4 regions of the Bacillus sp. P4_E1 genome follow, and region 2 is predicted to be linked to each of the others. Evidence: predicted binding sites of a transcription regulator. Region 2 holds the regulator's gene; each other region holds the start of a gene.
What was found. The regulator Rex, encoded in region 2, represses fermentation and respiration genes when NADH is low (regulators of the CRP and FNR family bind a similar motif). The targets are predictions, from matches to a motif close to TTGTGAAATATTTCACAA.
Positions count from the first base shown of each region.

Region 1: the regulator Rex is predicted to act here: its motif matches at 1,135-1,152, upstream of nirB (NADPH-nitrite reductase large subunit).
Region 3: the regulator Rex is predicted to act here: its motif matches at 4,500-4,517, upstream of hcp (hydroxylamine reductase).
Region 4: the regulator Rex is predicted to act here: its motif matches at 1,510-1,527, upstream of arcA (arginine deiminase).

Region 1 is NZ_JBFUIV010000016.1:33,486-39,690, forward strand. It holds gene nirB (NADPH-nitrite reductase large subunit) at 1-1,117, opposite strand, end outside; gene ric (iron-sulfur cluster repair di-iron protein) at 1,364-2,071, opposite strand; gene AC1DS7_RS20675 (excalibur calcium-binding domain-containing protein) at 2,275-3,189, opposite strand; gene exsG (exosporium protein ExsG) at 3,398-3,550, shown strand; gene AC1DS7_RS20685 (hypothetical protein) at 3,800-4,009, shown strand; gene AC1DS7_RS20690 (lipase family alpha/beta hydrolase) at 4,273-5,883, shown strand; gene AC1DS7_RS20695 (hypothetical protein) at 6,079-6,205, opposite strand, start outside.
Region 2 is NZ_JBFUIV010000040.1:3,314-9,518, forward strand. It holds gene tsaD (tRNA (adenosine(37)-N6)-threonylcarbamoyltransferase complex transferase subunit TsaD) at 1-72, shown strand, start outside; gene AC1DS7_RS28025 (ABC-F family ATP-binding cassette domain-containing protein) at 485-2,407, opposite strand; gene AC1DS7_RS28030 (redox-sensing transcriptional repressor Rex) at 2,595-3,224, shown strand; gene AC1DS7_RS28035 (YdiK family protein) at 3,254-3,445, opposite strand; gene AC1DS7_RS28040 (CPBP family intramembrane glutamic endopeptidase) at 3,442-4,191, opposite strand; gene groES (co-chaperone GroES) at 4,594-4,878, shown strand; gene groL (chaperonin GroEL) at 4,916-6,205, shown strand, end outside.
Region 3 is NZ_JBFUIV010000032.1:7,185-13,389, reverse strand. It holds gene AC1DS7_RS27060 (ABC transporter permease) at 150-899, opposite strand; gene AC1DS7_RS27055 (ABC transporter ATP-binding protein) at 900-1,661, opposite strand; gene AC1DS7_RS27050 (DUF1048 domain-containing protein) at 1,830-2,171, opposite strand; gene AC1DS7_RS27045 (PadR family transcriptional regulator) at 2,247-2,567, opposite strand; gene hcp (hydroxylamine reductase) at 3,150-4,436, opposite strand; gene bla2 (BcII family subclass B1 metallo-beta-lactamase) at 5,129-5,902, opposite strand; gene AC1DS7_RS27030 (MazG nucleotide pyrophosphohydrolase domain-containing protein) at 6,047-6,205, opposite strand, start outside.
Region 4 is NZ_JBFUIV010000009.1:137,394-143,598, reverse strand. It holds gene AC1DS7_RS14740 (methyl-accepting chemotaxis protein) at 1-747, shown strand, start outside; gene argR (arginine repressor) at 901-1,350, shown strand; gene arcA (arginine deiminase) at 1,620-2,852, shown strand; gene argF (ornithine carbamoyltransferase) at 2,883-3,881, shown strand; gene arcD (arginine-ornithine antiporter) at 3,981-5,402, shown strand; gene arcC (carbamate kinase) at 5,440-6,205, shown strand, end outside.

The DNA.
Region 1 (6,205 bases), on a different contig from region 2:
CATCAGTTGCATCACCATATAAAACGATACCGACGACTTTATTGTCACGAATTAATACTTTTTTATAGGAACGTTTACATTCATCAAAGATTGAAATTGCTTTCGTTTGATCATCTTCATAAATTTGACCAGCAGAGAATAAATCACAACCTGCAACTTTTAACTGTGTACCGACGATGCTGCCCGTATATCCATTAGTTTGTAAATTCGTTATATGTTTTGCTAATATTGCGCCTTGTTCATAAAGAGGGGCAACAAGTCCATATGCGATACCGTCATGTTCTGCACATTCTCCAACTGCATAAATGGATGCATCATTTGTTTGCATATAGTCGTTAACTACAATGCCGCGATTTACAATTAAACTAGCATCTTTTGCTAAATGGGTATTCGGGCGTATTCCAACAGCCATCACGATTAAATTACAATCTACAACTTCACCATCTTCAAATTGAATGCCCTCAACATGGTCTGTACCAAGAATCTTTACAGTTTTCTTTTCCATTAGAAACTTCATGCCTTGCGCTTCTAAATCTTCACGCAATAGGGAAGCTGCTTTCGTATCTAGTTGTTGCTCCATTAAGCTAGGCATTAAATGAACAACATGTACGTCCATTCCTAAGTCAATAAGACCTCTTGCGGCTTCTAAACCGAGTAATCCACCACCAATGACAACAGCCTTTTTCTTTTCTTTAGCGGTATCCATCATAAATTGTGTATCTTCAATTGTTCGAAATCCTGTTACACCAGGAAGAGGGGAACCTTCAACTGGTAAAATAAAAGCACTAGAACCTGTTGCGATAATGAGTTTGTCGTATGTAACAGTACGATTTTTTTCTGTAATAATAATTTTTTCTTTTCGGTTAATACTTTGAACTCTTTCATTTGTATACAAAGTTATTTCATTTTCTTCATACCAACTATATTCGTTCATAATGATATCTTGCATATTTGTTTTGCCTTGTAGAACATGAGAGAGCATAATGCGATTGTAGTTTGGATGTGGTTCATCTCCAAAAATAGTAATCTCATATGAATCACTATCATGTTTTAATATTTCTTCCATACAGCGTATGCCAGCCATACCATTTCCGATCATAACTAAACGTTTTTTCATTTTCGTTTCCCCTTTTTATGTGAAATGTTGAACAAAGGATTATATTTCTATTATAGAAAATTAAAAAAGAGGGAGATGTGATATTTATCACATTTTTATAATGATTCACAAATTGTTAAAATTCGGATTTATGTGAAGGGAGAAGCGAAAGGGAATATGGTTATATGGGTAGAGGGGAAGTGTAAATATTTTTTACACAATGAAAAAGCAGGACAGGAGCATTTATACTCATGTCCTGCACTTTATTTATGCTCTTGAAATTGCACGCGGAAATAAAATATTATTTTCTAAATGAATATGCTCAAATAAATCAGATTCAATGGCTTCAAGGCGCTGGTAAATAAGGCGATAAGTGCCGCAAGCTCCTTCTGGTGGAGTAAAGTCATTTGTCACCTTACGAAGTTCTTTAATAATATTGCCAGCGTGGTTATGTTCATTTTCGAGCGCATCTACTACTTTACGTAACTTTGCATAGTTTTCATCAGTTGGATTTTGTTCGAATTCTAAAATTAATGGGAAATCTTCCGTTTCTTCTTTAATTAAATGTTGTTCTAATTCCATTTTAAGTTCATGAAATAGTTTATGAATTTGAGCTAAATGAGGCTGACTTACCCCATGAACGCGTAATACTTTCGTCACATATGGACTTAACTGTGGCAACTCTTCATTTAAATAGCGATGATGCTTATTTACAACATAATCAATCAATTCTTGATAAGAAGCATTTTTCCAATCAATTTCAGATTCGTTTAATAGTTTTGTTTTATGATAAAGCGTATTTAACTCTGTAATTACCTCTGTTGCCGATAAATTTCTTTCATTAATTGCATCAATAAGTGGTCTACTACCACCACAACAAAAATCTATTCTATATGATTTAAAAAGATCACTAGCTTTCGGAAATTGTGTAACAATCTTACCGATAATTGAAGTTTCAGTAAATGTATGTTTCATATGAATGCCTCCATAAAGTTTAAATGTAATATCTAAATTAAGAATAGCGTTAAATTAAAATCAATGTGGTGATTTAAATCACTTATTATGTGTCATTTTTGAGAATAATAAAATGAGTTTTATAAAAGGGAGAGGGAGGGTAATTCGTCGCAATAGTTTCTGATAATAAAAAAAGAAGCTTACTAGAAGCTTCTTTTTTACTACTATTTTTCACATGCAACTCCATCGCCATCACGATCAAGTTTAGAGCTATAACCTGGTTGATCTCTATATAATGGAGCTTTTCCAGCGTTTTTAACTTCAGTACAATTTTTGTAAGTTACATTACTATTGTTACTTGCAGCTGGTTGTGTTTGAGCTTGCTGTACTTTTTGCTGATCCTCTTGTTGTTTGCGAGCTTGTTCATCAGCCTGGCGTTTTTGCTCTTCTTGTTGTTTGCGAGCTTGTTCATCAGCCTGGCGTTTTTGCTCTTCTTGTTGTTTACGAGCTTGTTCATCAGCCTGGCGTTTTTGCTCTTCTTGTTGTTTACGAGCCTGTTCATCAGCTAGACGTTTTTGCTCTTCTTGTTGTTTACGAGCTTGTTCATCAGCTAGACGCTTTTCATCTTCTTGCTTAAGAGCTTGCTCTTCGGCTTGGCGTTTTTCATCTTCTTGTTGTTTACGAGTTTTTTCGTCCGCTTCTTTCTTTTCTACTTCCTTTTTCTTTTTGTCATCTTTTTTCTCTTCACTATTAGAAGCGACTTGTTTATTCGTTACTGTCGTTTTTTCAGAAGAAGGACTTGAAATACCTGATAGCGCAACAAAAATGACAAATAAAACAGCTGTAATTATAAATTGCTTTTTTGCTACACCGGTTTTCTTAATTACAGATAAGATTGCTAGAACAAGGAAAAATATAAATAGAATGAAACTTAAAGTAGAAAAAAATTCTACGACTGGGTGTTCAGATTTTGTTGAGCCAGTCATTATTAATATAATTGAAATCATAAAAAGAATAACAGTAGGACGACCATATTGTTTTGCTTTTCCATTTTTCTTAAAGAATGAAATGATACATAAGATTAAAAGAATAAAAGCTATAAAAAATAAAGCTACACCAATATTACTCAAAACTGCCATTTTCATACCTCCATTTGTAAGATTTTCTCTATTGATTATATAGGGACTTATTGGATATTACACGTTTTATATTAATTTAGAAAATTAATATTTTTAATAGATGTATAAACGTTTATTTCGTATATAAGGAAAAATAGATATATTTACTATTACATTTTAAAAGAGATTTCATAAATTATAGTATATCGATTGAAAGGAGGAGATTTGAATGGAATTTCAATTATTAGTGAATTGCGTGTTACAAGAAGGGAATGCTTACTTTTTAGTAACAAAAGTAGACGATGTTATTACGTTGAAAGTGCCAATTACAGCAGGAGTAGCAGGTTTATTCTTAGCTTTAGGTGTACCAAGATGTTCTTAATTTAGCTTTTGATAGTAAAAGGATGAGGGACAAGCCTTCCCCTTTTACTATTACATAATTTTTTTATGTAAACTAAATAAGACTTTTTAAGTTTTTTAATATTATTTTTGCCATAGCACGTTTAAAACGGACATGCATATACTATAATGTTTCATTGGCCTTTGATGATGAACGATAGTTTTAAAAAGTGTATCGAAAGTAGAATTGATATTCTTTTCAATAATGAAAATAGAAGAGGTGCTAGTATATATGAAAAGACGAACGTATGATATTCCAGTCGTATTACGAAGAGAATGGTTTTTAATAGAATTAGCGCATTTAACAAAAAAATATGGGATTGAAATAGCAACTAGTAAAATAGAAGATGCACCATTTCTAAGAGATCAAGTTACAGAATTCAAAATAGGAGCGGGTTTGCAATACGATAAATATGATGATGAGTACATCATCGAGTTTTAAACAAAGAAGCTGCGTATAAAAGGTTATTAAAGAGACCTTTTATACGCAGTTTTTTTTGTAAAGAGAAAGCTTTATTGAGAAATATTCAAAACGCTTATTGTAAAAAGGAATGAAGAAATGTTGAGAGAATAACGTTTGATAAGAAAGGAATGCGGCTATTAATTTCTTATTATATTGTAACGTAAAAGTAATTGATTAAATGGAATTTAAAACAATTGGTGTTCAACGGAATGGTAGCGTTTTCTTTCAGGAGAAAAAGGGGGATGTTAATGGGAATTATGAAAAGGAGTATCGCATTATTTATTGTACTTTGTTTTATGAGTCCGCTGGTTTTTAGTGCAAATGTACACGCGGAGGTTGTAACAGAGCTTAAGACTGGCTTTCCAGATCAAGAAGTATTTACTCCTGGAGAATGGTTTTTAGGTCAGAAACCTGCTAATTATGATGAGAATAAAACACCAATTCTCTTTGTACAAGGAAGAAATGGTAATGCGGATAGTTGGTATGGAAAGACAGTATATCATGAGATGAATGATATGTACGATTATGCTTTGAAAGCAGGCTATCAAACTGTATTTATTCAATTATATGATGCCGCGGGCAAAGGATCAGCTAGCCAATGGGACAATGGAAAATTGTTAGCACAAAAGCTTGAAGAGATTTATAATCATTTTGGCAAAAAAGTAAATATTGTAGCTCACAGTAAAGGTGGTATTGATACACAAGCTGCGTTAGTTGGATATGGAGCGAATCGATTTGTTGGAAATGTTATTACTCTTGCCACTCCGCATTACGGATCCAATTTAGCGGATTTATCATATAGTTGGTGGGCAGGATGGCTTGCCTCTATATTAGGTCAAAAAGATGATGGGACATATTCATTGCAAATAGGTGAAATGGCAAAGTTTCGTTCTACAATAGATAATAATCCTGCAGCTAAATTAAACCGTTACTATACGGCTACTGGGACAAGCTGGGGACCTGTTTTTTCAGCACTATCTATGGGCGGGTTGTATTTGTCATCATACGGTTCTAATGATGGATTGGTGAACGAATGGAGTGCTAAGTTACCATATGGAACACATTTATTTACAGATTCACGATTTGATCATGATAATATACGAAAAGGTTCAGCCGTTTTCGCACGAATTGAACCATATTTACGGACAGTAAATGTGCCAGTACCAGCTTTATTAGCCCCGAGTAATAGTTCAGAGGATAAGGTAGAACAATTAAACACAACTTCTAATCAAGCTATTTTAGGAGGAGAGTTGTCACAAAATGAGTGGGTAGGACAAACTGTCGCAGTTGATAAAAAAGCAGAAGGGGTAGTTTCTATTTTAACAGCTTCTTCAGATGTAGAAATACAACTAATATCTCCAAAAGGAAAAGTTTATACAAATAAAGATAGTGCTGTATCTACTGGTGAAGGTGAATCTCTCTTTAAAGGAGCCACTATAAGAACATTTAAATTTGATAAAATGGAAGCAGGAGAATGGCAAGTTAAAATGATGGCGAAGCAGCCGAAAGATGCATATTTAATCGTGACCGATTACAAAAAAGATGCTCCGTTCGTCCTTCAAATGCCGGCAAAGGTTAAAGTAAATAAAGCAGAGTATAAACTCAAAAAATCACCTGTAGCTCCAGAAATGAAAGGCGATCTTTCAGTAACAGTACGAGTAATTAATAAAGATGGAAAATTAGTTTCTGAATCAAATGAATCGAAAAACATTAATACAACTACATTTACAGGTGCTTTGAAAAATATAGAACAGCCAGGTGTATATAACGTTACAATTGATATGAAAGGAATGAATAAGGAAGGACAACCTTATAATCGTACGATAGTTAAATCGGTTTATGTGGAGAAGTAGGAAAGAATGAATCGGTTTTAATAAAAAAAGTGCCGAATTCTTGTGGCAGAAGGATTTCGGCACTTTTTCATGTTTATTAGATGAATAGAAAAGTGAAATGGGAGTTTATGTTCTATAAGAGGACGATAGGAATCAAAAAAACGTTATGCAATAAAAAAAGATACTAAATTAGTATCTGAATGTGAGGGAATAGTATTAACTTAGTTTTGTAACTGTTAATTCAACTGAATTTATACCATTATCACAAGTTACAATACTTTGATGATTGAAACCACTATTATTTCTAAGTTGAAGAGTTGAATTAGCAGGCACCGTAACAATA
Region 2 (6,205 bases):
ATTGCATACGAACAAGGAAAACGCGCTACATTAGCTTTAAATGCAAATCCAGGATTAGATATTGAAGCATAGTTATACACAAAATTAACCACAGCCTGTGGATAAAACCCGTATTATCTGTTGATAATATGGGTTTTTTTGTGTACATAAAATGTGTATAACTTTTTATGTAGTTGTGGATAATGTGGAAAAGTTATTTGGAAGTTTATATTGTAAAGGTGGATATGTGCATAACCTTGTGGATAACATAGAGGAAGTCTGACCTTTGAAGAAATTCTTTTTTGGGAAATAAAAAACAAGGAGATGCCAAAAAAAATTTTGAAACATCCTCCACTTATTATATAAGGTGCTACTATTGTCAATCCTTGTCGAATCGGTTATATAATTTTATTTACTATGGTATTGATTCCAAAAAAGAAAATAAAAAGGAGGTCATCTCGTCAAAAAGCCCGACTTATGAGACATCCTCCTCTTTTAAATTCTCTTATATATGCAGTTCTTCCCATTCTGCCATACAAGCTTCAAGCTGTTCTTGCAGTGTTTGCTTTTTAGTTGTAATTTCACTAGCCTTTTCATAATCTGCATATATTTCTGGTAAGCAAAGCTGATCTTCTAACGTAGCAATTTCTTCTTCTAAGCCTACGATATTTTGTTCCAGTTCTTCAATTTTTCGAGTACGTTGACGCTCTAGCTGTTTACGTTCTTTTTCTTCGAGATAATTTAATTTTTCTTGTGCTACCACTTTTTGAACAGGTACTTCATCTTCTTGCTCTAGTTCCGCACGTTCAATCATTTCATTTTTCTTTTCAACGTAATAATCGTAATCACCTAAATATTCTTGTGCACCTTCTGTTGATAACTCAACAACGGTTGTCGTTACGCGATTAATAAAATAGCGGTCATGAGAGACGAATAGAAGAGTACCTGGGTAATCAATTAAAGCATTCTCCAAAATCTCTTTACTATTTAAATCAAGATGGTTTGTTGGCTCATCGAGAATTAATAAATTGGATTTTTGCATCATAAGTTTTGCAAGAGCTAGTCGAGCCTTTTGTCCACCACTAAGAGAAGATACTGGTTTGAGTACATCATCCCCTGTGAATAAAAAGTTGCCTAGTATAGTGCGAATTTCTTTTTCAGGTTGCAGGGGATATTCATCCCATAATTCATTTAAAACTCGCTTCGAAGATGTTAAGTTGGCTTGTTCTTGATCATAATAACCAACAGATACACTTGAGCCGAAAGCAACGTTTCCATGTAATAGCTGTAACTTATTCACAATGGATTTTAATAATGTAGATTTTCCAATTCCGTTTGGCCCAACTAAGGCAACACTGTCACCGCGAGTTAAGCGCATATTTACATGTTCAATAATCGGTTCCTGATAATAGCCAATAGTTGCATCTTTCACTTGTAAAACATCATTTCCACTTTGTTTTTCAATATCGAAGTGGAAGGAAGCTGATTTAGAATCGCCTAATGGTCTAGTTAATACTTCCATTCTGTCTAATTGTTTACGGCGACTTTGAGCGCGTTTTGTCGTAGATGCACGAGCTATATTTTTTTGTACAAAGTCTTCCAGTTTAGAAATTTCATCTTGTTGTTTTTCATAACGCTTCATTTCTTGCTCGTATAGAGCTGATTTTGAGTCTAAATATTTACTGTAGTTACCAACAAATCGTCGGCTTTCCTTATTAGAAATTTCGTATACTTGTGTAACGAGTTTATCTAAGAAATAACGGTCATGGGAAACGATTAAAATCGCGCCAGGATAGCCTTGTAAATATTGTTCAAGCCATGTTAGTGTCTCAATGTCCAAATGGTTTGTAGGTTCGTCTAAAATAAGTAAGTCTGGTCTAGTTAATAATAATTTCCCAAGAGCTAATCGAGTCTTTTGTCCACCACTTAATGTGGAAATTTTCGTCTGATGCGTTTCAACTGGGAAGCCAAGACCGCTTAAAATTGAGCGTATATCCGCTTCGTACTGATAGCCGCCTTGATCTTTATAATCTAATTGTAATTGGTCATAATCAGCTAATAATTTCTCATATATAGCCGCATTTGAAAAGTTTTCTTCTTTTCCCATCTCTTGCTCTAGCCTTCGAAGTTTTGTCTCCATCTGCTGCAAGTGTGTAAAGACGGTTAACATTTCATCCCAAATTGTTAAAGACGTTTCTAATCCGGTATTTTGAGCTAAATACCCCATTGAGACATCTTTCGGTTTTATAATTTCACCACCATCATGAGATAACTCGCCAGCTATTATTTTTAATAATGTAGATTTTCCAGCTCCATTTCGTCCGACTAATGCGATACGATCTTTTGTTTGTACTTCCAATTTTATGTTTGCAAGAATCGTTTCTGCACCGTATAATTTCGAAAGCCCATTCACTTGTAATAATATCAATGTTTTCACCTCAAATAATTTCTTAACTTTGCCATGTTTATATTTCTCAATCATACTAAAAATAGTGTATAGTTTAAAATAAAGAGAGAATACTTCTTCTCTTTATTATACAAGGAAATTCATGAGTACTAAACTTCTGTATTTGATTCAAGTATAAGAATAAAGATAGGAAGAGAGGAGAGGTTATATGGATCAGCAAAAAATTCCACAGGCCACTGCCAAACGATTGCCTCTATACTATCGATTTATCCAAAACTTATCTCTTTCTGGTAAGCAACGTGTTTCATCAGCCGAATTGAGTGAAGCGGTAAAGGTTGATTCCGCAACTATTCGAAGAGATTTTTCATATTTTGGAGCGTTAGGGAAAAAAGGATATGGATATAACGTAAATTATTTATTATCATTTTTCCGTGAAACACTCGACCAAGATGATATAACACGCGTGGCACTTATTGGAGTAGGTAATTTAGGGACCGCTTTCTTACATTATAATTTCACGAAAAACAATAATACAAAAATTGAAATGGCGTTTGATGTTAGTGAAGAGAAAGTTGGGACAGAAATCGGAGGCATTCCTGTATATCATTTGGATGAACTAGAAGAACGTTTATCAACTGATATACAAGTGGCAATATTAACGGTACCCGCTACAGTAGCGCAATCTGTGGCAGATAGATTGGCAGAAACGAACGTGCATGGTATTTTAAATTTCACACCAGCACGCTTAAATGTGTCAGAGAATATAAGGATTCATCACATCGATTTAGCTGTAGAGTTACAAACTCTTGTTTACTTTTTGAAGAATTATCCACAATAAAACGCAGAGGAGATGACCTCTGCGTTTTATTATTGTTTTTTCTTTGTGAATTTAACTAAGATAAGGCGAAGTGCCAAATTAAAATCAATTGTTGCCATAACTGCAAATAGTATTGTCCACATATTCCAGATTGTATCTGTTACGTTCGTAATGGCGAAGCGTGTAAAGATACATCCAAGAAGAAAGTACAATGCAGCCATGAACAATGGTGAGTTTCTCATACTAAAAATCCTCCGATAAAGCCTTGCATTTTTTCAGCTTCTTTAATCATTTCTTGAATTTGCTCATTGCTCATAAAAATTTGTCCAATAGCGACTAATGTATTCATTGCCACATGGGCTGCTATAGGAACGATAATGCGTTTCGTTTGTACATATAAAAAGGCGAATACGAGCCCCATAGAAGTGTATACCAATAAGTGAGTAAAATCAAAATGAATCGCCGCGAATACAAGTGAACTAATGATAGCAGCAACAAAGAAATTAAATCTCTTATAAAGTGTGCCAAATAAAATTTTTCTAAATACGATTTCCTCTAAGATAGGTCCGATTATAGATACAACAATGAGGAACCAAGGTGTCGTTCTTGCAATTTCCATCAGCTTCATTGTATTTTCCGAACCTTGTTTAATTCCTAGTAGACGCATTTCGATCATACCGGCAATTATTTGGGAAGAGAAAGCTAAGAGAATACCGATTATAATCCAACCAACTGTAGCTGGGATCGTAACACGCATTTTATCTAAATGCCTGTCACGAATATCTATTCTAAGTAACCAAAGCACGATACATAATGCAACAAAGAAGCTAATGATTGCCCAATGTCCCGTTATGATTTGACCTTTTTCCTCCATGGTAAATCCTCTATTATCATAGAGCCCTGTTTTTAGGAGTAGTGGTAAGCCAACAATTCCAGATAACTGCATTAAAATGTATGTAACGATAATCCACCAATATTGTTTCTTCAAATGGTTTAACCATCCTTTCTAACTCTAGTGTATGAGATAAGGTAGGATAACATGTAAATATGCTACCTACGATATAAACTTTCATTTGAATTATATTTTTTTTGTAAATAAGTATTTGAAAATAAAATAGGAGACAGGAAAAAGTTGTACGTTTAGCGAAAACAACTTAGGGTGTCTTTCATATTGTAACATACAAGAAGTGGGAACAACGATTCATATAGTAAAGGCAGTAGAAGAAGTAATGATATATAGGAAAGTGCATAAAGTAATTTGCGAAAAAATTATGATTTTTTTACTTGCAAAAGAAATTGAGATTATTTATTATTAGAAGTGTGTTAGCACTCGTGTGACTTGAGTGCTAATAAATAAAATTTACATAACAAAATGAGGAGGTTATTGTTCATGCTAAAGCCATTAGGTGATCGCGTTGTAATTGAACTTGTTCAAGCAGAAGAAAAAACAGCAAGTGGTATTGTATTACCAGAAACTGCAAAAGAAAAACCACAAGAGGGTAAAGTTATTGCAGTAGGTACAGGCCGAGTGCTTGAAAATGGTGAGCGTGTTGCTTTAGAGGTAGCAGCAGGTGATCTTATCATCTTCTCAAAATATGCAGGTACTGAAGTGAAATACGAAGGTACAGACTACTTGATTTTACGTGAAAGTGACATTTTAGCAATTATCGGTTAATTATATACATTTTAAAAATCCAAGGGGGTCAATTATTATGGCAAAAGATATTAAATTTAGTGAAGAAGCACGTCGTTCGATGCTTCGCGGTGTCGACACTCTTGCAAACGCAGTAAAAGTAACGCTTGGACCAAAAGGTCGTAACGTTGTACTTGAGAAAAAATTCGGTTCACCACTTATTACAAATGACGGTGTAACAATCGCAAAAGAAATCGAATTAGAAGATGCATTCGAAAACATGGGTGCGAAATTAGTAGCAGAAGTTGCTAGCAAAACAAACGATGTAGCTGGTGACGGAACGACAACTGCAACTGTATTAGCGCAAGCTATGATTCGTGAAGGTCTTAAAAACGTAACAGCTGGTGCAAACCCAATGGGGCTTCGTAAAGGTATCGAAAAAGCTGTTACTGCTGCAATTGAAGAATTAAAAGCGATTTCTAAACCAATCGAAGGTAAATCTTCTATCGCACAAGTAGCTGCTATTTCTTCGGCTGACGAAGAAGTAGGTCAATTAATCGCTGAAGCAATGGAGCGCGTTGGTAACGACGGCGTTATTACTTTAGAAGAATCTAAAGGATTCACAACAGAATTAGACGTAGTAGAAGGTATGCAATTTGATCGTGGATATGCATCTCCTTACATGATTACTGATTCTGACAAAATGGAAGCAGTTCTTGATAACCCATACATTTTAATTACTGACAAAAAGATTTCTAACATCCAAGAAATCTTACCAGTATTAGAGCAAGTGGTACAACAAGGTAAACCACTTCTTATCATTGCTGAAGATGTAGAAGGCGAAGCGTTAGCTACATTAGTAGTGAACAAACTTCGTGGTACATTCAATGTAGTTGCTGTTAAAGCTCCTGGATTTGGTGACCGTCGTAAAGCAATGCTAGAAGATATCGCAATCTTAACTGGTGGCGAAGTAATCACTGAAGAATTAGGACGTGACTTAAAATCTGCTACAGTTGAATCTTTAGGACGTGCTGGTAAAATTGTTGTAACGAAAGAAAACACAACTGTAGTTGAAGGTATTGGAAATTCACAACAAATCGAAGCTCGCATCGGTCAAATCCGCGCGCAATTAGAAGAAACTACTTCTGAATTCGATCGTGAAAAATTACAAGAGCGTCTTGCTAAACTTGCGGGCGGTGTAGCAGTAATTAAAGTAGGTGCAGCAACTGAAACTGAGTTAAAAGAGCGCAAACTTCGCATTGAAGATGCACTTAACTCAACTCGTGCAGCAGTAGAAGAAGGTATCGTTGCAGGTGGTGGTACTTCACTTATGAACGTATACACAAAAGTAGCTTCTATCGTAGCTGAA
Region 3 (6,205 bases), on a different contig from region 2:
CGTCTGAGCCTACTTACGTACCAACTGCATAACCAGTAAGAATACTAACAATTATAGCAATAACTAAGATTAATGTGATTTAAATCCATTTTCCCATATATATATTATTCCAGAAGGTTTAGTTGTCATTGTGCACCGAACTGGTGGTGTTACCCTAACTGACGTTTAAATGCTTTGCCGGCGAAGAAGTAAGCGATAACCATAATGCCCACACACCAAGCAAGTGCAATCCAAATATCGTTGCCAACAGTCCCTTCATATAAGAGGGCACGAATCGCATTTACGATTGAAGTCACAGGCTGGTTTTCAGCGAACGCACGAACAATTTTTGGCATAGTTTCGGTAGGAACAAAGGCCGAACTAATAAAGGGCAGAAAAATTAGTGGGTACGAGTAGGCTGTCGCCCCTTCCATAGACTTCGCTGTCAACCCAGGAATGATAGCCAACCATGTCAGCGCCAGCGTAAACATCCCGAGTATTCCAGCTACCGCGAGCCAATCCAGAATATTAGCACTGGAACGGAAGCCCATTAAGAGCGCAACAAGAATAACCACCACGATAGTAAGCACATTAGCAACAAGTGATGTTAATACGTGAGCCCATAATACCGACGAACGCTTGATAGGCATAGTAATGAAACGTGCCATCAGCCCGCTCTTTACATCCGTAAACAACCGTACGGAAGTGTAAGCGACACCGGATGCGATAGCCATCAGCAAGATTCCCGGCAATAAATAATTGACGTAGTTATCCGTTCCTGTCTTTATGGCGCCGCCAAATACGTAGACAAACAACAGCATCATCATAATCGGCGTAATCGCTACCGTAATAATTGTATCCGGACTGCGCATAATGTTGCGCATTAAACGCCCTAATAATACCCCTGTTTTGCTCTTCATTTACATCTCCTCCTTTTTGCCAATGATCGCAAGGAAAATTTCTTCCAATGTCGGCTGCTTCTCGATATACTCCACTTTTGTTGGCGGGAACATCTCTTTAAGTTCTGTAAGAGTACCAGTCGTAATAATTTTTCCGCCATGCAAGATAGCGATACGGTCCGCCAGTTGTTCGGCTTCCTCGAGATACTGGGTCGTGAGCAAGATGGTTGTGCCGCCGCCGGCAAGTTCCTTGACGGTATCCCACACTTCAATCCGCGCTTCGGGGTCAAGCCCTGTCGTCGGTTCATCGAGAAAAATGACTGCTGGCGTCCCAATCAAACTCATCGCGATATCAAGCCGGCGCTTCATCCCACCTGAGTACTGGTCTGCCCTCTGGTTGGCTGCATCAGTCAGGCTGAATCTTGCAAGCAAATTATCAGCGACTTGAGCAGGACTAGAAACTCCACGCAAATTGGCAATCATTATCAAGTTTTCTCTCCCCGTGAGCATACCGTCTAAAGCTGCAAACTGCCCTGTCAGACTGATACTTTGACGAACATGATCCGGTTGACGCTGAACGTCAAAACCACAAATACCTACTTCGCCGCCATCTTGCTTCATCAGCGTCGAGAGGATATTGACTATCGTCGTCTTGCCCGCTCCATTTGAGCCCAGCAGTGCGAAAATTTCGCCACGCTGCACTTCAAAATCTACCCCTTTTAACACTTCCTTATCTTTAAAGGATTTTTTTAATCCTTTTACAGAAATCGCTGTATTGGTCATGCTTTTTTCCTCCTTAAAAAATGTTTTGTAAAGATAGACTGCCTACACCCTCTATTTAGTATTACTGATAATCTGTATTACTTAGTACTGATTTAAAAATATAACTGAATAGCAGTGGCGTCAATTCACATTTGTAACCAGCTAATCAGTCGGTATTACCTGTTGCATTTATTTTTTTCTCAATTGCTTCATGATACTTTCATTCAAATCTTCACGATACTTGGAAACATAAGTTTTAGCGTTTGCCACTAGTTCGTCAGCAAAGGATGCCACGTCCTCCCCAGTGATTTCTAGCACTTGTCTGCCTTCCGCCGCACCGGCTTCAAACAAATCGATTAGTTCATACTGTATGTGTAGCATATCCATCCCGTTACCAGCTGAGAAATTCCACATGTAGTTTTGAATTTTCTTAAACACAAACTGATAGTCCTCTGGCAGAGCTCCAACACGTGCCATCATCATTTTGTACTCTTTTTTATCACCAATTAATTTTTTGAACATTTCCAACATATTATTTTTCCTCCTTTTTTATAAAGCAGAACAAGAAACTCCCAAAATATCGGCCGAATATTTAATCTTATGAGGCTAGTTTGACTTCAAGACGTTAATTTTTGATGATACAAAATCCCATTTTCTCCAAAACAATTCAAGTTCCTGACGGCCATCCTCATTTAGTGAATAAAACTTGCGAGGCGGCCCCATGTCTGACGGTTTCTTTTCAATATTCACAAGTTTTTTCTTCTCTAATCGCACAAGGATGGTATAGACCGTTCCTTCCACGACTTCAGTAAACCCAAGCTCATTCAGGTGGCGGGTAATCTCATAGCCATAAGTTTCACGGCGGCTAATGATTTCCAGAACACATCCTTCCAGCGAACCTTTCAGCATTTCAGTTAAATTTTCCATATTCTGATCCTCCTTTACCCCCTATTCTGTCTGACTTATATTCAGTATCACAGAGTACTAAGGCTAATTTTTACTGAATAGCTTTTGAGAAACCTCACTATTCAGTATTACTTATTACAACTACATTGTATGACTAAGTAGATGGAATGTCAACTCGATTTTTAAATTTTTTCTTAAATCCGCTTTTGCCTATTGGATACTGAATATATTTTTAAAAACTACGCTATTCAGTATTACTCATTACCACTACATTGTATGACTATGTAGATAGAATGTCAACTCGATTTTTAAATTTTTTCTTAAATCCGCTATTATCTATTGGATACTGCCTATTTTCTTCTTAAGAAATCTCACCACATACCTATCCAGCTAAGAAAAGGAAATACCCAAAACAAAAATTCCGCATTTTTATTTTGGGCGTTATAATATTCCGAAGTTAATGAATGTGGATAGCTCTCCTTATTAAAAAGACGGATCATTTTTTTGTTCTTCTACTAATGCACCTGTGCATTTAATACATGAGCTTGCGAATACATACAAATTCTTTATAAAGTCAACTCTACATATAGGACATCCTTTTTGTTACGATAACATCATATTCATATCTTCTGCTGCGGTTGTAATTAGTTTTAAACCGAATGTCTCTTGTAATACATCAAGCACACCAGGTGAAATAAATTCAGGTGCCTTTGGACCAATGCGAATATCTTGAATACCAAGACTAAATAGCCCAAGTAAAATGGCAACCGCTTTTTGTTCAAACCATGATAGAACAATACTCACTGGCAATTCATTCACTTCACATTGAAAAGCATCAGCTAAAGCGGCCGCTATTTTCACTGTAGAAATTGAATTATTACATTGTCCTAAGTCAATGTAACGTGGAATCTCCGTACCGGGCACAACACCATAACTCACATCATTAAAACGGAATTTCCCGCAAGAAGTTGTTAAAATAACCGTTTCTGGCGGAAGTGACGTTGCTAATTCACGATAATATTCTCCGCCTTTTCCCGGAGCATCACAACCTGCGATGACAAAGAAACGCTTAATCTTTCCTTCTTTTACTGCATTAATAATTTCCGGAGCTAATGATAATACTGTATTATGATGAAACCCTGTTACTAACTGCTCATCCGACTCCATATGTACTTCTGGAAGTTCAAGCGCTTTTTGAATCAATGGTGCAAAATCATCATTTTCAATTTTTTGTACACCCTCTAAACCTGCAATATCATATGAAAAGAATCGATCAGAGTATGATCCTTTAATTGGCATAACACAGTTCGTTGTAGCTAATATGGCACCTGTAAATTTTTCGAAAAGGCGTCGTTGATCATACCATGCCTTACCGATGTTTCCTTTTAAATGTTTATATTTTTTCAGTTGTGGATATCCGTGTGCTGGTAGCATTTCAGAATGCGTATAAATGTTAATTTCTTTTCCTTCTGTTTGCTTTAATAACTCTTCTAATGCAAATAAATTATGACCAGTAACTACAATTGCCTTACCTTCTACATGGTTCTGCGTAATTTGAACAGGCTCCGGAACACCAAAGTGATTCGTATGTGCCTCATCTAATAACTCCATTACTCGTAAAGCCGATTTCCCTACTTTCATAGCCATATCAATATGTTCTTGTTCATTAAAGTTAGAATTTGTTAATGTCATATATAGCGCTTCTTGAGTTGTAGCATCTACAAATGCATCTGTATACCCTAGCTGCGCAGCATGCGTACGATAAGCCGCTATTCCTTTTAATCCAAACACAATCGTATCTTGTAAACTTGCAATTGTTTCATTCTTACCACAAACACCCATCACTTTACATCCGCCTGTTGGCGTTTGTTCACATTGATAACAAAACATATCATCCCACCCTCTCCCAATCATTCATTACAAATTAAGCATAATGCCCATTAGGAAAAAAGGATGTGATATCAATCACAATAATATATATAAATTTGTGACAGTTCATATTGTTGACATAATATTTTTATTGACATCAAAAAAACATACAGAAAAATGGACACCTTTGTTGATGCCTTCAAATAGCTAGATAATTGATTTAGAGAACTATTAGCAACTAATAAGCATACAACAACACTATTCTTTCTATCATTCAACAGAAAGAATAGCGTTTTTTCATTTTGAAGCACTATCAATTTTTTGATTAAAGATTTTATGGGGAATCGCTTTATTTACATTACATTTACACTACCTTAACATTGTTTACATTATTTATATGATATATTTATATAGAAACTACTTAAGAAATTTCATGTACATTGTTATCTTTATAATCTCTTAACTGATTGATAAGAGATTATGTTACATTTTCATACCAGGGGTGAATTAGGATGACTGAAACTTTAAAGACACTTATAATGCTTGATGTTACTTATGTTGTTATAGCAATTATGACGGTACTGGTATTTGTATACTTGGAATTAAAATCTCAGTAACTTATGCAGGCATAATTGATAGCTTCGCATTTAAATATAGTTAGAAGAAAGCGAGGAGAAAATTATTTCTCCTCGCTTTTATATTCCCACAGTTTCTTATTTCAACAAATCCAATGTATGTAAAAGTAATCCTCTGTCCCCTACTTCTCCATGACCAGGCACTACTAAGTTCATATTTCCATATCGGTTCAACACATTCTCAATCGATGTGGACCATTCATTTACATATGCATCAGCAACATTCCCTAAATCTTTAGCTTCCGCAGATTTCACTAAACAGCCTCCAGCTAAAATGTTGTATTGCGGTAACCATACGACAATATTATCTTCTGTATGCCCTTTCCCTGGATAGAACGTTTCTACTTTTATATTTCCAAACTTCATATTCGTAATTGTTTGTAAGTCTCCAAGTGGCTCTTCATATCCATTTTTCTTTGCTAGTTCCGCAGTTAATGCTGTACTATGCGCTTTAATGCCTCTTTCTTTCAACGTTTTAATTCCGCCAATTCGATCAGCATGCGCATGTGTAATAATAACATCCGTTACGCGCTTCTTAAATTTCTTTTCTACCATCTCTATTAGTTCCTTCGTTAACTTATCATCCCAAGAAGAATCGACAAGCACTAACCCTTTAGAAGTGTTAAGAACTAGACCGTTCGAAGGAACTGCTACTCCATTAAAATAACCTAACTCAGTATGAACCCATACATTTTTGTTTAACTGAGAAATTGAAATAGTTCCTGTCTCATTCTTTATTACTTTTTGCTCTAGCTTTTGTTCCGCTTTCACAGAAGAAATTGTGCTAACAAATTGAATTGTTCCTAGTAAACTAACACATACCCCTAATTTTAATAATGTATTCTTTTTCATTTTTATCAATCCTTTCTTTCAAATTAAATGGTTATTACCTATATTAGACAATTCGTCTCAAATGTTTGTTCCATCTTTTTTTACATATTTTTCATACCATTAATAAAAAGCGCAAAAAATTTTGTGCGCTTTTTAACTTTCCTTTTACCATTCACGTTTTTTATTAATAATCATTTTTTCTTCAAACGCCTTCTCTAAATCAATTTCTAACTTGTTTGCTAAATCACATACATTCCAAATTACATCAAACATTTCTAAACCAATCTCTCTTTTCGAATCTTGTATTTTATCACGCTTTAATAT
Region 4 (6,205 bases), on a different contig from region 2:
ACAACCTCTATTGCGAGTGAAGTAGAAGAAAAAGCAAAAAAGTCCGACGAATTGTCTTTAGAAATGGTTCAAGCTTTAGGACAAAGTACACGTGTCTTTACTTCTTTAATTCAAGGCATTCAAACATTGGCAAAAGAGAATGAAGATTCGATGCAAAATGTACAGAAGTTAGAAGAACGAATGAAACAAGTAGAACATATTGTTTCTGTTGTGAGTGAGATTGCTAGTCAAACGAATTTATTAGCATTAAATGCTTCTATTGAGGCAGCTCGTGCTGGAGAGCATGGAAGGGGCTTTGCAGTTGTAGCTGAAGAAGTACGTAAACTTGCTGATGAAAGCGATCATTCTGCAAGAAATATATCGCAGTTATTACGAAATATGCAAGAGGAAGTGCAACAAGTCGCATTGAAAATGACGGAGCAAGTGAAAACAGCTAAAGAAGAGGCAAAACGAGGAGAAGCTACTGAATTAATTTTAAAAGAAATGTCATCAAGTGTTATGGAAGTAGCCGATACAACCAAGCAAATTAGTAGTTATATGAATGAACAAGTGAGTCATATTCATCAAACAGGAGCACAAACAAAGGCTGTAGCAGCAATTGCGGAAGAAACGTCAGCTGGTTCACAAGAAGTGGCACGTGTGACATTGCAACAGTCTAAAAATATGATAGCAATCGATCAATTATTAAAAGACTTAGAGATGCAATCAGCGGATTTGAAACAAACGATTGAACGATTTTCAATGTAAAAGGGAAGAACAGAATGCTGTTCTTCTCTTTTTTTAGCTAGATTTAATATCTACAGTTAAAAAGTATAAACTATGAACGTTTCCGCAACATTCTTTTCTGTCCCTTTCGGATGAAAATTATAGCGAGCTATAATATTAAAAGGGGTGTCTTTTATGAAAAAAGAAAAAAGACAACGATTAATTAAACAATTTGTAAAGGAGTATGAAATAGAGAAGCAAGAAAGATTAGTAGAATTGTTAGCAAAAAAAGATGTATTAGTAACACAAGCTACAGTTTCTCGAGATATTCGTGAGTTAAACTTAACGAAGGTACCTTCTCAAGAAGGATTAATGATATATAAATTTTTCTCAGAAGAGCATTTACAAACTGATATAAAGTTAAAGAAAAAATTACGAGAGGTTGTTGTAAAAATTGATTGTGTAGATCAATTAATGGTTATTAAAACATTACCCGGTAATGCACATGTTATTGGTGCTTTGTTTGATGAGTTAGATTGGAAAGAAAAAATAGGATGTATATGTGGAAATGATACATGCCTTATAATTTCTCAGTCGAAATCAGATAGGGAGATTTTAGAAGAAAGGTTAAATTTAATTATTTAGATGCAAAATCCTGTTTTTAATAAAAATTAAAAACAGGATTTTTTTAAAAATACGGAAGTTAAATATTCAGCATATATGCGTAATATATGTATTTTTTTATTGAAAAAGCGGGATGGAATGTTATAAAAATACAAATTTATATGATTTTAAAAAAATAACTTGTTTAATATTTCACAATGATAATGTGGATGTTTTCACAAATATGAAAGCGCGTAGCATTTATTATGTACTTGTAAGACATCAAACATATTTAAAAGGAGGTACAACAAATGAAGCATCCGATACATGTTACTTCAGAAATTGGGGAATTACAAACAGTTTTATTAAAACGACCTGGTAAAGAAGTGGAAAACTTAACGCCAGATTATTTGCAACAATTATTATTTGACGATATTCCATACTTACCAATTATTCAAAAAGAGCATGATTATTTTGCACAAACATTACGCAATCGGGGTGTTGAAGTTCTTTATTTAGAAAAACTAGCTGCTGAGGCATTAGTAGATAAAAAACTTCGAGAAGAATTTGTTGATCGTATTTTAGAAGAAGGACAGGCTGACGTAAATGTTGCACATCAAACTTTAAAAGAATATTTACTTTCCTTTTCAAATGAAGAATTAATTCAAAAAATTATGGGTGGTGTACGGAAAAACGAAATTGAAACAAGTAAGAAGACACATTTATACGAATTAATGGAAGATCATTATCCATTTTACTTAGACCCAATGCCTAATTTATATTTTACTCGTGATCCAGCAGCTAGCGTGGGCGATGGTTTAACGATAAATAAGATGAGAGAACCGGCGCGTAGACGTGAATCATTATTCATGGAGTACATCATTAAATATCATCCAAGATTTGCAAATCACAATGTGCCAATTTGGCTAGATCGTGATTATAAGTTTCCAATTGAAGGTGGCGATGAGCTAATTTTAAATGAAGAAACAATTGCAATTGGAGTATCTGCCCGTACGTCAGCTAAAGCAATTGAACGTTTAGCTAAAAATCTTTTTAGCCGACAAAATAAAATTAAGAAAGTGTTAGCAATAGAAATTCCAAAATGCCGAGCATTTATGCATTTAGATACAGTGTTTACAATGGTTGATTATGACAAGTTTACAATTCACCCAGCCATTCAAGGGCCAAAAGGAAATATGAATATTTATATTTTAGAAAAAGGTCCAGATGCGGAAAATCTTAAAATTACACATCGTACTTCTTTAATGGAAGCATTAAAAGAGGTATTAGGTTTAAGTGAATTAGTTCTTATTCCTTGTGGAGGAGGAGATGCAATTGCTTCCGCCCGTGAACAATGGAATGACGGTTCTAATACATTAGCAATTGCGCCAGGTGTAGTTGTTACATATGATCGCAACTATGTATCCAATACTTTATTAAGGGAGCATGGTATAGAAGTCATTGAGGTGCTAAGTTCGGAATTATCTCGTGGTCGTGGGGGTCCACGTTGCATGAGTATGCCAATTGTTCGTAAAGATATTTAGTATAAATAACGGAGAAAGTAGGGATGAAGTATGTTAATGACTAGACCAAATTTAAAAGGAAGAAGTTTTCTAGCTGAAAAAGATTTTACACAAGAAGAATTATTATATTTTCTAGATTTAGCAGCAGAATTAAAAGAGAAAAAGAAAAACGGTGTCCCACATCATTATTTAGAAGGTAAAAATGTAGCGCTATTATTTGAAAAAACCTCTACTCGTACGCGATGTGCATTTACAGTAGCATGTACGGATTTGGGGGCGAACCCTGAATATTTAGGGAAAGGTGATATTCAGCTTGGGAAAAAAGAATCCGTAGAGGATACAGCAAAAGTTTTAGGACGCATGTTTGACGGAATTGAGTTTCGTGGATTTAATCATGAAACTGTAGAATCTTTAGCACAAAATTCTGGTGTGCCGGTTTGGAATGGATTAACAGATATGTGGCATCCAACACAAACACTTGCAGATTTATTAACAATTAGAGAACATGTAGGGAAATTAGAAAATGTGAAGCTCGTTTACGTTGGAGATGGACGAAATAATGTTGCTAATAGCTTACTAGTTGGTGGAGCGATCGTTGGAATGGATGTACGTATTTGTACACCGGAATCTTTATGGCCAGAGCAAGAAGTAATTGATTTAGCAAAAAAATATAATGAACAGGTAATGATAACAAGTAATGTGGAAGAAGCTGTTGCGAATGCAGATGTAATTTATACAGATGTATGGGTGTCTATGGGTGAGGAAGAAAAATTTGCTGAACGTGTCGAGTTATTGAAACCTTATCAAGTAAATATGAAAATGATTAAAGAAACAGGAAATGAAAATGTGATTTTCTTACATTGTTTACCCGCATTCCATGATGTTGAAACGATGTATGGTGAGGAAGTTTATGAGAAATATGGGTTGAGGGAAATGGAGGTAACTGACGAAGTATTCCGCAGTAAACATTCAAAAGTATTTGATCAGGCTGAAAATAGAATGCATACAATTAAAGCGGTTATGGCAGCTACTTTAGGAAACATGGAGTAAAGAAGAAAGGGAGTCTTCCTTTCTTCTTTCTCCTCCTTTAGACACTATCATTCACTATGGCTTTCGTATTGTTATTGCAATTAAAGAGAGGTGAGTGGAATGGATGAAGATAAGAAATTAGGGTTGTTTACATTAACGGCGCTTGTAGTGGGGTCTATGATTGGCGGTGGAGCATTTAATTTAGCAAGTGATATGGCAAAAGGTGCTGGTGCTGGTGCTGGAGCCATTATTATTGGTTGGGTTATAACAGGAATTGGGATGATTGCGCTTGGATTATCTTTTCAAAATCTAACTGTAAAACGGCCAGATTTAGATGGCGGTATTTTTAGCTATGCAAAAGCAGGATTTGGTAATTTCATGGGATTTAATAGTGCGTGGGGATATTGGCTATCTGCCTGGCTTGGTAATGTAGCTTACGGTACATTATTGTTTTCTTCATTAGGGTATTTCTTCCCCATCTTTGAAGGCGGTCAAAATGTAGCATCCATTATTGGTGCAAGCGTATTATTATGGTGTGTTCACATGTTAATTTTACGTGGAGTTCAATCAGCAGCACTTGTGAATTTAGTAACTACAATCGCAAAATTAGTACCTGTATTTGTATTTATTGTTATAGGAATCTTCGCGTTTCATATTGATACGTTTCTAGATGGATTTTGGGGACAAACTGGTTCTTTTTCATGGGGAGCGGTTGGCAGCCAAGTTAAAAGTACAATGCTTGTAACTTTATGGGTGTTTATTGGCGTAGAAGGGGCTGTTGTTTTATCTAGTCGAGCAAAAAATAGAAGTGATGTAGGGAAAGCAACGGTTATTGGCTTAATTGGTACACTCATCATTTACATTTTAATTACATTACTGTCTCTTGGACTTATGCAGCAAGCAGATATTGCTAATTTGAAAAATCCGTCTATGGCTTATTTATTTGAAAGTGTTGTTGGAAAATGGGGGGCTATCTTTATTAATTTAGGTTTAGTCATCTCTGTATTAGGTGCTTGGTTAGGCTGGACTTTACTCGCATCTGAAATTCCATATTTGGCGGCTAAAGACGGAGTATTTCCAAAATGGTTTGCAAAAGAAAATAAAAATAAGGCTCCAATAAATTCATTATGGATAACAAATGGCTTAATTCAAATGTTCTTATTAACATTCGTGGTTTCCGATCAGGCGTATAACTTTGCATTCTCTTTAGCATCTTCAGCTATTTTAATCCCATATGCTTTTTCAGCATTTTATCAACTGAAGCATAGCTTAAAGTCTGAAGAAGTGGATCGAAATAAAAATATAATAATTGGTTTGATAGCAAGTATTTATGGTGTGTGGTTAGTTTATGCAGCTGGTTTAGAGTATTTATTATTAACAATGACTTTATATGCGCCAGGTATTTTTATTTTTTACAATGTTCAAAAGCGAAAGAGTTCGAAGCAAATATTTACTCGAGTGGAATTAGCATCATCGGTAGCAATTGGTGCTTTAGCATTCTTTGCGATTTATGGATTAATTACAGGCAGTATTACTTTATAAAGCGCTGTGAAAGCGAAATTAACTGGAGGGCTGAAATATGGCACGAAGAAAAATTGTAGTTGCACTAGGGGGAAATGCGATACAGTCTGGAAAAGCTACTGCAGGGGCACAGCAAGAAGCATTAGAAAAAACAGCGGAACAACTTGTAAAAATAATGGAAAATGATGTAGATATAGTAATTGCGCACGGAAATGGCCCGCAAGTGGGGAATATTTTATTACAGCAAAAAGCTGCAGAAACGGAAAAGACACCTGCAATGCCATTAGATACTTGTGGTGCAATGAGCCAAGGGATGATTGGATATTGGATGGAAAATGCGATTGAAAAGGCATTGAAAAAACGGAATATAAAAAAAGACGTAGCAACGGTTATAACACGCGTTGTCGTGGATGAAAAAGATGAGGCATTTAAAAACCCAACTAAACCAATTGGTCCTTTTTATACAGAAGAAGAGGCCAGAAGATTAATGGAAGAAACAAAAGCAGTGTTTAAAGAAGATGCTGGCAGAGGGTGGAGACGTGTTGTTCCATCACCGAAGCCTGTAAGTATTCATGAGCATAAAGTAATTAATTCTCTAGTTGAGGATGGAAATATAGTGATAGCTGTTGGTGGTGGTGGAATTCCAGTAATTGATTCCGAAGAAGGGTTAAAAGGAACTGAAGCGGTTATCGATAAAGATTTCGCTGCGCAGAAATTAGCTGAATTAGTAGATGCCGATACGCTCGTAATTTTAACTGCAGTTGATCATGTGTATGTAAATTATAATCAACTGAATCAAAAGAAATTAGAGCATGTCACAGTGA